DNA from 3 places in the Streptomyces anthophorae genome. Region 3 is predicted to be linked to each of the others. Evidence: riboswitches for the same ligand, from Rfam matches in the RefSeq annotation. Region 3 holds a riboswitch; each other region holds the start of a gene.
The links. A riboswitch is a leader RNA that binds a small molecule or an ion and turns the genes downstream of it on or off. The one in region 3 is predicted to bind cobalamin.
Positions count from the first base shown of each region.

Region 1: linked by a shared signal. The riboswitch ahead of ACNYS0_RS14975 (ribonucleoside-diphosphate reductase subunit alpha) and the one ahead of ACNYS0_RS41055 (ABC transporter substrate-binding protein) in region 3 are both predicted to bind cobalamin.
Region 2: linked by a shared signal. The riboswitch ahead of ACNYS0_RS28140 (SCO2321 family membrane protein) and the one ahead of ACNYS0_RS41055 (ABC transporter substrate-binding protein) in region 3 are both predicted to bind cobalamin.

Region 1 is NZ_JBLWQQ010000001.1:3,372,979-3,376,225, reverse strand. It holds gene ACNYS0_RS14975 (ribonucleoside-diphosphate reductase subunit alpha) at 1-1,781, opposite strand, end outside; cobalamin riboswitch at 1,909-2,039, opposite strand; gene ACNYS0_RS14970 (GNAT family N-acetyltransferase) at 2,100-2,591, opposite strand; gene mctP (monocarboxylate uptake permease MctP) at 2,695-3,247, opposite strand, start outside.
Region 2 is NZ_JBLWQQ010000001.1:6,208,897-6,212,143, reverse strand. It holds gene ACNYS0_RS28155 (Strvi_7410 family MBL fold metallo-hydrolase) at 1-72, shown strand, start outside; gene ACNYS0_RS28150 (hypothetical protein) at 218-463, shown strand; gene ACNYS0_RS28145 (flotillin family protein) at 478-1,641, shown strand; adenosylcobalamin-variant (AdoCbl-variant) riboswitch at 1,725-1,800, shown strand; gene ACNYS0_RS28140 (SCO2321 family membrane protein) at 1,904-3,133, shown strand; gene ACNYS0_RS28135 (SCO2322 family protein) at 3,130-3,247, shown strand, end outside.
Region 3 is NZ_JBLWQQ010000001.1:8,971,755-8,975,001, forward strand. It holds gene ACNYS0_RS41050 (FecCD family ABC transporter permease) at 1-217, opposite strand, end outside; gene ACNYS0_RS41055 (ABC transporter substrate-binding protein) at 292-1,347, opposite strand; cobalamin riboswitch at 1,402-1,554, opposite strand; gene ACNYS0_RS41060 (class F sortase) at 1,631-2,293, opposite strand; gene ACNYS0_RS41065 (hypothetical protein) at 2,406-3,050, opposite strand.

The DNA of each region.
Region 1 (3,247 bases), 5.6 Mb from region 3:
GACGCGATGCGTTCGCGCAGCGCCGCCCACCGCTCCGGCCACGTGAGCCGGACGTCGTAGTGGTCGGGGTGCAGCACGCCGCGCGCCGTGCGGGTCTTCTCCCAGGCGGGGAGGGGCCCGTTGCGCTCGGCGAGGTCGGCGGACGCCTCGTACGCGGCGAGCATGATGCGCTCCTGGATCCGCGTGGACAGGGCCTTCGCCTCGGCCGAGTCGAACGGCAGGCGCAGCTTGAAGAAGACGTCCTGGAGGCCCATCGCGCCCAGGCCCACCGGGCGCCAGCGGGCGTTGGAACGGCCCGCCTGGTCGGTCGGGTAGAAGTTGATGTCGACGACGCGGTCGAGGAACGTGACGGCCGTGCGGACCGTCTCGTCGAGGCGCTCCCAGTCGATGTCCCGGCCCTCGACGTCCACGAGGGCGCCGAGGTTCACGGACCCCAGGTTGCAGACGGCCGTCTCCCCGTCGTCCGTCACCTCCAGGATCTCCGTGCAGAGGTTGGAGGAGTGGACCGTGTGGCCGGGCTCCGCCGTCTGGTTGGCGGTGCGGTTGGCGGCGTCCTTGAAGGTCAGCCAGCCGTTGCCGGTCTGCGCGAGGGTGCGCATCATGCGGCCGTACAGATCGCGGGCCGGGATGGTCCGCTGGGCCTTCCCCTCGGCCTCGGCCCTGCGGTACGCGGCGTCGAACTCCTCGCCCCACAGGTCGACGAGCTCGGGCACGTCGGCCGGCGAGAACAGCGACCACGGCTGGTCCGCGTTGACCCGGCGCATGAACTCGTCCGGGATCCAGTGCGCGAGGTTCAGGTTGTGGGTGCGGCGCGCGTCCTCACCGGTGTTGTCGCGCAGCTCAAGGAACTCCTCGATGTCGGAGTGCCAGGTCTCCAGGTAGACCGCGGCGGCGCCCTTGCGGCGGCCGCCCTGGTTCACGGCGGCGACCGAGGCGTCCAGCGTCTTCAGGAACGGGACGATGCCGTTGGAGTGCCCGTTCGTGCCGCGGATCAGCGAGCCGCGGCTGCGGATGCGGGAGTACGAGAGGCCGATGCCGCCCGCGTGCTTCGAGAGGCGGGCGACCTGGTGGTACCGGTCGTAGATCGAGTCGAGCTCGTCCAGCGGGGAGTCGAGCAGGTAGCAGCTCGACATCTGGGGGTGCCGGGTGCCGGAGTTGAAGAGTGTGGGGGAGGAGGGCAGGTAGTCGAGGCGGCTCATCAGGCCGTAGAGAGCCTCCACCTCCTGAAGCGCGCGCAGGGAGTCGTCCTCCGCCAGACCCGCCGCCACGCGCAGCATGAAGTGCTGCGGGGTCTCGATGACGTGCCGGGTGATGGGGTGGCGCAGCAGGTACCGGCTGTGCAGGGTGCGCAGGCCGAAGTAGCCGAAGCGGTCGTCGCCCGCGAGGTCGATGAGCGCGTCGAGGCGCGCCGCGTGCACCCGTACGAACTCGGCCGTGCGGTCCGCGATCAGGCCCTCGCGGTGGCCGACCGCGACCGATTCGGTGAAGGACGTGACGCCCTGCGAGGCGGCCTCGGCGGCGACGGCACGGGCGAGCAGCCGGGCGGCGAGCCGGGAGTAGGCCGGGTCCTCGGAGATCAGCCCGGCCGCGGCCTCGGTGGCGAGATCGCGCAGCTCGGCCTCATCGGCCCGCGCCGAGCGGCCGCGCAGCGCGGCGGCCGCGATCCGGCCGGGGTCGGCGTCGGGGAGGTCGGCGGTCAGCTCGGTCAGGGTGCGCAGCAGGGCTGCACCCGGACCGTCCTCGGGGGTGGCTGAGACCGGTTCGGCGGGCGCGATGGTCACGTGGAGGCTCTCCCTCGCTCGGCTCGGGGCCTGCGGGGAGGAGGTGGCAGCGCGGGCGCGCGAAGGCGGGCCCTCGTCCACCGGCCCTTTCCGCGAGGCCCGGACGTCGTCGACGCCCGGGCCGGACGGCTCGGGCGTGCCGTCGACAGGTCATCGGACTCGCGCGGGCGCTTTTGTACGCCTACGCACACCGTTGCGGGACAGTTCCGGATTCGCACCGGATTCCCCTGCGGTGACAGCGAGAGCGAGCATACATGTTGTGCCGGGCTTTCGCGTCAGCCCCATATGTTGTGTCGGCCCGGTTCGGGAGTGGACCGGCTAGAGCTTCAACTCGTACGCCCGCAGCGTCACTTCCGGGATCGGGTCCCAGTCGCGCTCCGGGGTCCGGGTGAAGCCGAGGCGTTCGTAGAGCCGGTGCGAGGCCGTCGCCACGGGCTGCGTGCACAGCACCACGGCCTTCTTCCCGGCCGCCCGCGCCCGCTCGATCACGGCCTTCACGAGAGCCTCCCCGACGCCCTTGCCCCGCGCCTCGACCGCCACCGCGAGCATCCGGAACTCGGCCTCGCCGGGGCGCGAGACCTCCGCGTACGGGTGGTCGTGCGTGGGGACGTACGTGACGGCGCCGAGAATCCGGCCCTCCGGGCCCTCGGCGACGAGGACCTCGGCCTGCTGCGCGCGCTTCTCGACGTCGCGCAGCTCGGCGGCGTACCAGTCGTTCTCGCCGTCCGCGAGGAGCCCGCTGCCGAGATAGGCGCGGGCAATCAACTCGCCGAGGGCGGCGTACTCTTCGGGGCGCACAGTTCTGATCACGTCGTCATGGTTACGTGACGTGCGGCGGTGGTCGCAATGCTTTCCCGAAAATGCCTCGGGCCCCTCCATCAGGGAGGGGCCCGAGAGGTGTCCGTACGGGTGACTAGTGGCCGGAGCCCGCGCCGACCTTCGGCAGGTCGACCTGGACGCCCTTGTCGCCCGCGTCGGCCGTGTAGTCCTCGGGGGCCGTCTCGTCGACGCCGTCGGGGGCGTTGAACGCCTTGAGGACGAAGGTCAGGACGACGGTGACGACGACGTTGAGGACGAACGCCGTCATGCCGATGTAGCCGATCTGGCCGATGCCGGGGATCTCCGCCGACGAGCCGCCGAAGTGCTTCTGCGTCGGCGACGCGACACCGTACGCGGCGAGCGTGCCGTACACCATGCCGACGGCCCAGCCGGCGAGCAGCGCCCAGCGGTGGAACCAGCGCGTGAACAGGCCGCCGACCAGCGCCGGGAACGTCTGGAGGATCCAGATGCCGCCGAGCAGCTGGAAGTTGATCGCGACGGTCTTGTCCATGGTCAGGACGAAGGCCAGCGCGCCCACCTTCACGAGCAGCGACACCAGCTTGGAGACCTTGGTCTCCTGCGCGGCCGTCGCGTCCGGCTTGATGAAGTCCTTGTAGATGTTGCGCGTGAACAGGTTCGCCGCGGCG
Region 2 (3,247 bases), 2.8 Mb from region 3:
AAGTCGGGCCGCGTGGAACAGGTCCCGGGCACAGACCCGGTGACGTACGTATCGAGCCCCGCCGGCGATTGAGGCGCGGGGCCCGGGGCAGCGCCCCGCGACCGCGACCCCGGTGCGGCGGATCTTTGCCGTGCCTTCATCGAAGGTGCGCCCGCAGAGGCGTATCTTCGGCCCCCAAGAGCTCTCACGAGCTGGAACGACAAGGGGGCGCCCGCCGATGACGCCGGACGAGGCAGTGGTCGGCCGAACGGGGAAGCTGGTCATCGGCACACGTGGAGCCGGCGGTCCGGGTGAGGTGTTGGTACAGGTCAGGGGCGGGACCGAGACCTTTCTCGCGTACTCGGACGAGCCCCTGGACCGTGGCGCCACCGTGCTCGTGATCGAGTCCCGCGGGAGCCGTCAGGTCGTGGTCATGGCCTGGACCGACCCTCTCCTCTCCGATGGCGAAGGCGACGCCCGCTAAGGAGACGTACAGGCATGTTCGGATATCGCGTTCCCGCACCCGACGAGGCGATGCTGATCTCGGGCGGCAGGCGGGGACTTGGGGGAGCGCCGTTCCGCGTCGTCACCGGGCACGGGAAGTTCGTGCTCCCCGTGTTCCGCAAGACCCGCTTCCTGTCGCTCGCGATGAGCGAGGCGGAGGTCGTCGAGAAGTGCGTGACCAAGCAGGGCATCGCGCTGACCGTGCGCGCGGTGATCGCCTTCAAGGTCGGCAACGACCATGAGTCGATCGTCAACGCCGGTCAGCGCTTCCTCTCCGACCAGGACCAGATGTCGGTCCTCACCGGGCGCATCTTCGCCGGTCACCTGCGCTCGATCATCGGCTCGATGACGGTCGAGGAGATCGTGACCGAGCGCCAGAAGCTCGCCACGGAGGTCCTCGACACGTCGAAGGCGGAGATGGCGAAGATCGGTCTGCACGTCGACTCGCTTCAGATCCAGTCCATCGACGACGGCCAGACCGGCTACATCGAGGCGATGTCGCGCCCGCACAAGGCCGCCATTCAGCGGCAGGCGCAGATCGCGCAGGCGCAGGCCACGCAGGCCGCGGCGGAGGCGGAGCAGGCGGCGGCCCGCAAGCAGGCCGAGTACGCGCGGGAGACCGCGGTCGTGCAGGCCGAGTACAACGCCCAGGTCGACCGGGCCAAGGCGCAGGCCGACCAGGCGGGCCCGCTCGCGCTCGCCCACGCCCAGCAGGAGGTCCTCGAAGCGCAGACGGAACTGGCCATGAAGCAGGCCGAGTTGCGGGAGAAGCAGCTGGTGTCGGAGATCGTCAAGCCGGCCCAGGCCGACGCGGAGCGCATCCGTGTCCTGGCCCTCGCCGAGGCCGAGCGGATGAAGATCCAGGCGGAGGCGGCGGCGTCGTACGACCGGGTCGCCCTCGACCGCATGCTCATCGACCAGCTCCCGCAGATCGTGAAGGAGGCCTCGGCGGGCCTCGCCGGGGCGAACGTCAACGTCCTGAACGGCGCGGACGGCCTGGGCGAGATCGCGGCGGGCCTGGTCGGCCAGGGCCTGACCATCCTCGACTCGGTCCGCAAGAACCTCGGCGGCGAGGGAGCGGACGGGGGTGGCTCGGCGGTGGAGCGCTACGTGGGCGCTCCGCGCGGCAGCGACGACGGCCCGGTGGACGTCCGCTGACGTCTCGGGGCTCTGCCCCGGGCCCCGCTGCTCAATCGCCGCAGGGGCTTGAATCGCTCCGGGTACAGTAAGTAGGTCGTCAGTACGTACGTACGAGGGGAAGCCGGTGCAAATCCGGCGCTGACCCGCAACCGTCACAGCCGGAATGCCTCGTACGTACCTGCTCGGCTCAGGACCGTCGAGGAATACGGAGCCGGAGCCGCCCGGTGCCCCCGTGTGCCGCGCCGCCCCGCTCCCCGCAGGGAGAGGCATCCGCCCCACCATGAACATTCGCCGTAGCGCCGCGCTCGTCGCCGCGACCGTCGCGATCGGCGCCGTGAGCGCGCAGGCCGCGTTCGCAGACGGTGCGGACAGTGCCTCCCCGTCGCCGAAGGTCGTCGTGCCCTCGGGCCTGTACGGAAAGAGCGACCCCACGTACGACGGAGTGTGGCGGCAGTCCCTCGCGCTCGTCGCGCAGGACACCGTGGGCGTGCGGCCCGCGAAGAAGGCCGTCGACTGGCTGGCCGGGCAGCAGTGCGAGAACGGCGGCTTCGCCGCGTTCCGCGCCGAGCCGGGCAAGGCCTGCGACAAGAAGACCAAGATCGACAGCAATGCGACCGCGGCCGCCGTCCAGGCGCTCGCCGCGGTCGGCGGCCGGGACGGCGAGGTCGCCTCGGGCGTCGCCCTGCTGAAGAAGAACCAGAACGCCGACGGCGGCTGGGGCTACAGCCTCGGCATGGACAGCGACGCGAACTCGACGTCCGTCGTCATCGGCGCGCTCGCCGCGGCCGGCGAGAAGCCGTCCGAGGTGACATCGGGCAAGGGGAAGACCGGCGCCGACGCCCTCGCCTCGCTCGCCCTCCCCTGCTCCAAGGGCAAGGACGGCGGCGCCCTCGCCTACCAGCCGGACAAGAAGGGCGAGCTCGCCGCGAACGCCGACGCCACCGCGGCCGGTGTGCTCGGCGCCCTCGGCACCGGCTTCGCGCCCGGCAAGGGCAAGGCCCCGGACGCGTACACCTGCGAGGCCGGCAAGAGCCCGGAGGCCGTGGCGCACAACGGCGCCGTCTACCTCCAGAACCAGCTCGACACCCACCTCTACCTGAAGTCCCAGCTGGCCGGCTCCACGGACCAGCCCGACTACGGCAACACCGCGGACGCGGTCACCGCCGTCGCCGCGGCCGAGGGCGTCAAGGCCACGAAGGACTCGTACACCTGGCTGGAGAAGAACGCGAAGGGCTGGGCGACGCAGACCGGCCCGGCCGCCTACGCCGAGCTGATCTTCGCCGCGCACGCCACCGGCAACGACCCGCGCGACTTCGGCGGGACGGACCTGGTGAGCGCGCTGAACAAGACGGGCCCCGAGCCCGCCTCCACCAAGTCCTCCGCCTCGGACTCGGACGAGAAGAAGGACGACGGCGGTGGCGGCGCCAACTGGTGGATCATCGGCGTGATGTTCATCGCCGCCGTGGGCGCCGGTTTCCTGCTCAGCGGCCGCAAGAAGCGGCAGCCGTGACCGCGCGCAGGTCGGCCGGGCTCGGCGGGCTCGTCCTCGCGCTGCTCGGCGCGCTGCTCGCCATGACCGTCGCCCCCGCGCAGGCGGCCGGGTACCGGTACTGGTCGTTCTGGG
Region 3 (3,247 bases):
ACACCGCCGCGAGCAGCGTCCGCGGCAGGCGCAGGTTCCATACGATGCCGTCCCGGATCGGAGAGAGGTCCGAGGTCCCGAGGCCGATCCGGTCGCCGACCGCCGCCCACACGTCCCCGACCTGGATCTGCGCGGGGCCGATGGTGATCGCGAAGGCGACGGAGGCGCACAGCGCGGCCACGGCGGCCGCCCAGACGAGCGTGGCGCGCAGGGTGATCCGGGGCGAGGCCGGCGGATGCGCCGCCGTCGCCGGGGGAGCCGCGACCGTGCGAGCTGTGACCGGCCGGGCCGTCACCGGGCGAGCCCGAAGCGGCGCAGCCCCGCGGCCACGCGCTCCACGCCGTCGACCGTCCGGATCGTCGGGTTCATGGCCTGCCCGCTCAGGCGCACGTACCGCTTCTTCTTCACGGCGGTCATGTGCTGGGTGACGGGATTCGACTCCAGGAACTTGATCTTCTGCGCGGCCGACTCCGCCGACTGCGAGCGGCGCGTCAGGTCGCCGATGACGAGGACGTCGGGATCGCGGTCCGCGACCGTCTCCCAGTTGACCTGCGGCCACTCCGCACGCGTGTCGTCGAAGACATTGCGCGCCCCGAGCTCCTTGGTGACGACGCCGGGCGCGCCGCAACAGCCCGCCATGTAGGGCGAGTCGGAGTTGGCGAACCAGTACAGGACGTCGACGCCGTGCGCGTCGACACCCGAAGTGGCCGTGCGGACGCGGGACTTGAGCGTGTCGATCAGCTTCTCGCCGCGCTTCTGCACGTGGAAGACGCGCGCCAGGTCGCGGATCTCGCCGTACACGACGTCGAGCCCCAGGGCCTTGGTCCGCACCCCGTCCCCGTCGCCGCCGTTGTCCTTGCCCGCGCAGTCGCTGGGGGAGAGGTACGTGGGTACGCCGAGCTTCTCGAACTCCGCGCGCGGCGCCACGCCGCCCTTGCCGAGGGTGTACGTGAACGAGGCCGCGGCGAAGTCCGGCTCGGTGCCGAGGACCTTCTCGAACGACGGGTAGCGGTCGGCCAGGCGCGGCACCTTCGCGTTGGCCTTCGCCAGGTTCTTCAGTACCGGGTCGGTCCAGGTGCCGGTGCCGACCATCCGGTCCTCCAGGCCGAGCGAGAGCATGATCTCGGCGGAGCCCTGGTCGAGGGCGACGGCGCGGCGCGGGGCGTGCTCGACCCGCACCTTCTCGCCGCAGTTGTCGAGCGTGACACCGTCGCCGCTCGCGGCATCGTCCCGGGTGGCGGCGGTCGTGCCGCACCCGGCCAGCAGCAGGGTGAGCGCCAACAGCGGGGCGCATCGGCGGAGTTGACGTGCGAACAGCACGGAGGTTCCTTCGCGTCCAGGGCTCATACGCGGAGCCGGCCTACGGTCCGCCCCCACGCCACGCGGCGCTGGAGGCCGCCAGCAGGTCTTCGGACTCGGGGTCGTCCGCGCGAAGCGCCTTCCCAGGCCGATGTGCCGGCCCAGTGGCAGTGGCTCCGCCCGTCACCCTCACCGCTGCGCGTCAGTTCCGGGTTCGCACCGGATTCCCTGACCCGTGTGCGTAGAAAAACACACAAAGGTAAGACTGGCTCAGCGAAGCTATCACGCGTCCCGTCCCGGGCATCACTCGCTCACGGACTTGACTGTCGGTTCAAGGAGGGGGCGGGCCCGGGCGGGAGCGCGCCGATGGGTGGGAGAGCTGTCCGACGAGATGGGAGTACACCACCAGATTGTCGCGGTATCCGGTGTCGGCCCCATACGCGCCGGCGCAGGTAATGGTGCGCAGCTCGGGGCGTCCGGTGGAGTCGTAAACCTCTCGGGTGGGGAAGGACCTCTTGGCGTAGCTGCGAACCTTGTCGACCTCGAAGCGTGCGACGTTTCCGTCGCTGCGGGCGACATCGATCCGGGCTCCGGGGCGAAGCCGGCTCAGGCGCGCGAAGACGGCAGGACCCTTGCGGGTGTCGAGGTGGCCGACGGCCACCGATGTTCCGTTCTGCCCCGGGACGGGCGCACCGCTGTACCAGCCCGCGATGTCGGGGCGGTCGAGTGGGGGTGGTTCCAGGCGTCGCAGATGATCGAGGCCGATGGCCACCAGGGGGGCGTCGACTCCGATGGAAGGGATGACAATGCGGGTCGGGACAGTCCGCGTGGTGCCGGAACGGGAGTTCCCCTGCGCGGCGGTACTCCCACTCCGGGACTGTGCATGTGAGGCCGCGCCCCGCTCGCCGGGGGGCTCGCTCTGCGAGCCCGTCATCTGCGACCAGCCCGTCACCGTAATGATGAGCAGGGCGAGGAGCAGTGCGGTGGGCCGCACCAGCCTCTGTGTGGCGGACGTTGAACCTGGTTCGGCTGGTGCCGGGTCCTGCGTGTTGCGGGACCCGGCACCACCCGGACTCGGGGTGGATCGCTTCACCGGGCGGCCTCGGTCAGCCTGCGGATCCGGGGCGGCTCAGGCCGCCTCCACCCGCGTCGACCCCGCCGACAGGATGGCTTCCCTGATCGCCGCGGCCCGGTGTGTCGGAGCCATCTGGCGTGTCAGGAGTGTTCGTGGGGTCGGGAGCTGGGGACTTCGTGGGGTCGGGAGTCGGGGACTGCGTGGGGTCGGGGGTCGGAGTCTTCGTCGGGTCGGGAGTCGGCGACGGCGAAGGATTGTCGCCGCAGTCCACCTTGAAGTTCTTGGACTTGGCCTGCCCGCTCTCGGTGGCCCACCGCCAAGTCACCCCGTAGTGACCGTCCGGCAGCGACATCGTGGCGGTGTGCGCCGAACCGTCGTCGTTGACGCGCAGTACGCCTTGGCTGACCGTGTCGTTCCCAGTGGGCGGAATCTCATCGATCTGCCAGTAGACGGCCTTCACTCCATCGAAGTCGAAGGCGTCCAGGTAGAACTCGCACACCTGGGGCTCGTCCCGTTCGTCGCCCACCGGGGTGTCCGCGCTGTGGACCTTGATGTCGCCGTTGTCGCCTGGAGCGGCCAGGGCCTGGGAGACTGGAACGGCGGCCAGGCCGATGGTCAGGGCGACCGCTCCGAGGATCCCGGTGCGGCGGCGGTCCCGGACGATATTGGGCACCATGCGGTTCCTTACGATAGTCGGATCATCCGTTCGTAATCGTTGCTTTCCGGGCAGACTGCAACGTCCCGTGCACGACCGCGGCGTTCGGCCCCGTGGACACGCCGGGCTTGTCACCCGTTGGGGGCACCCACTCGCAGGGGAGCGCCGACGGCGCGGGCGTTGCCCGGCAGTAGACGGAACGGCGCCTGCCGGCATGA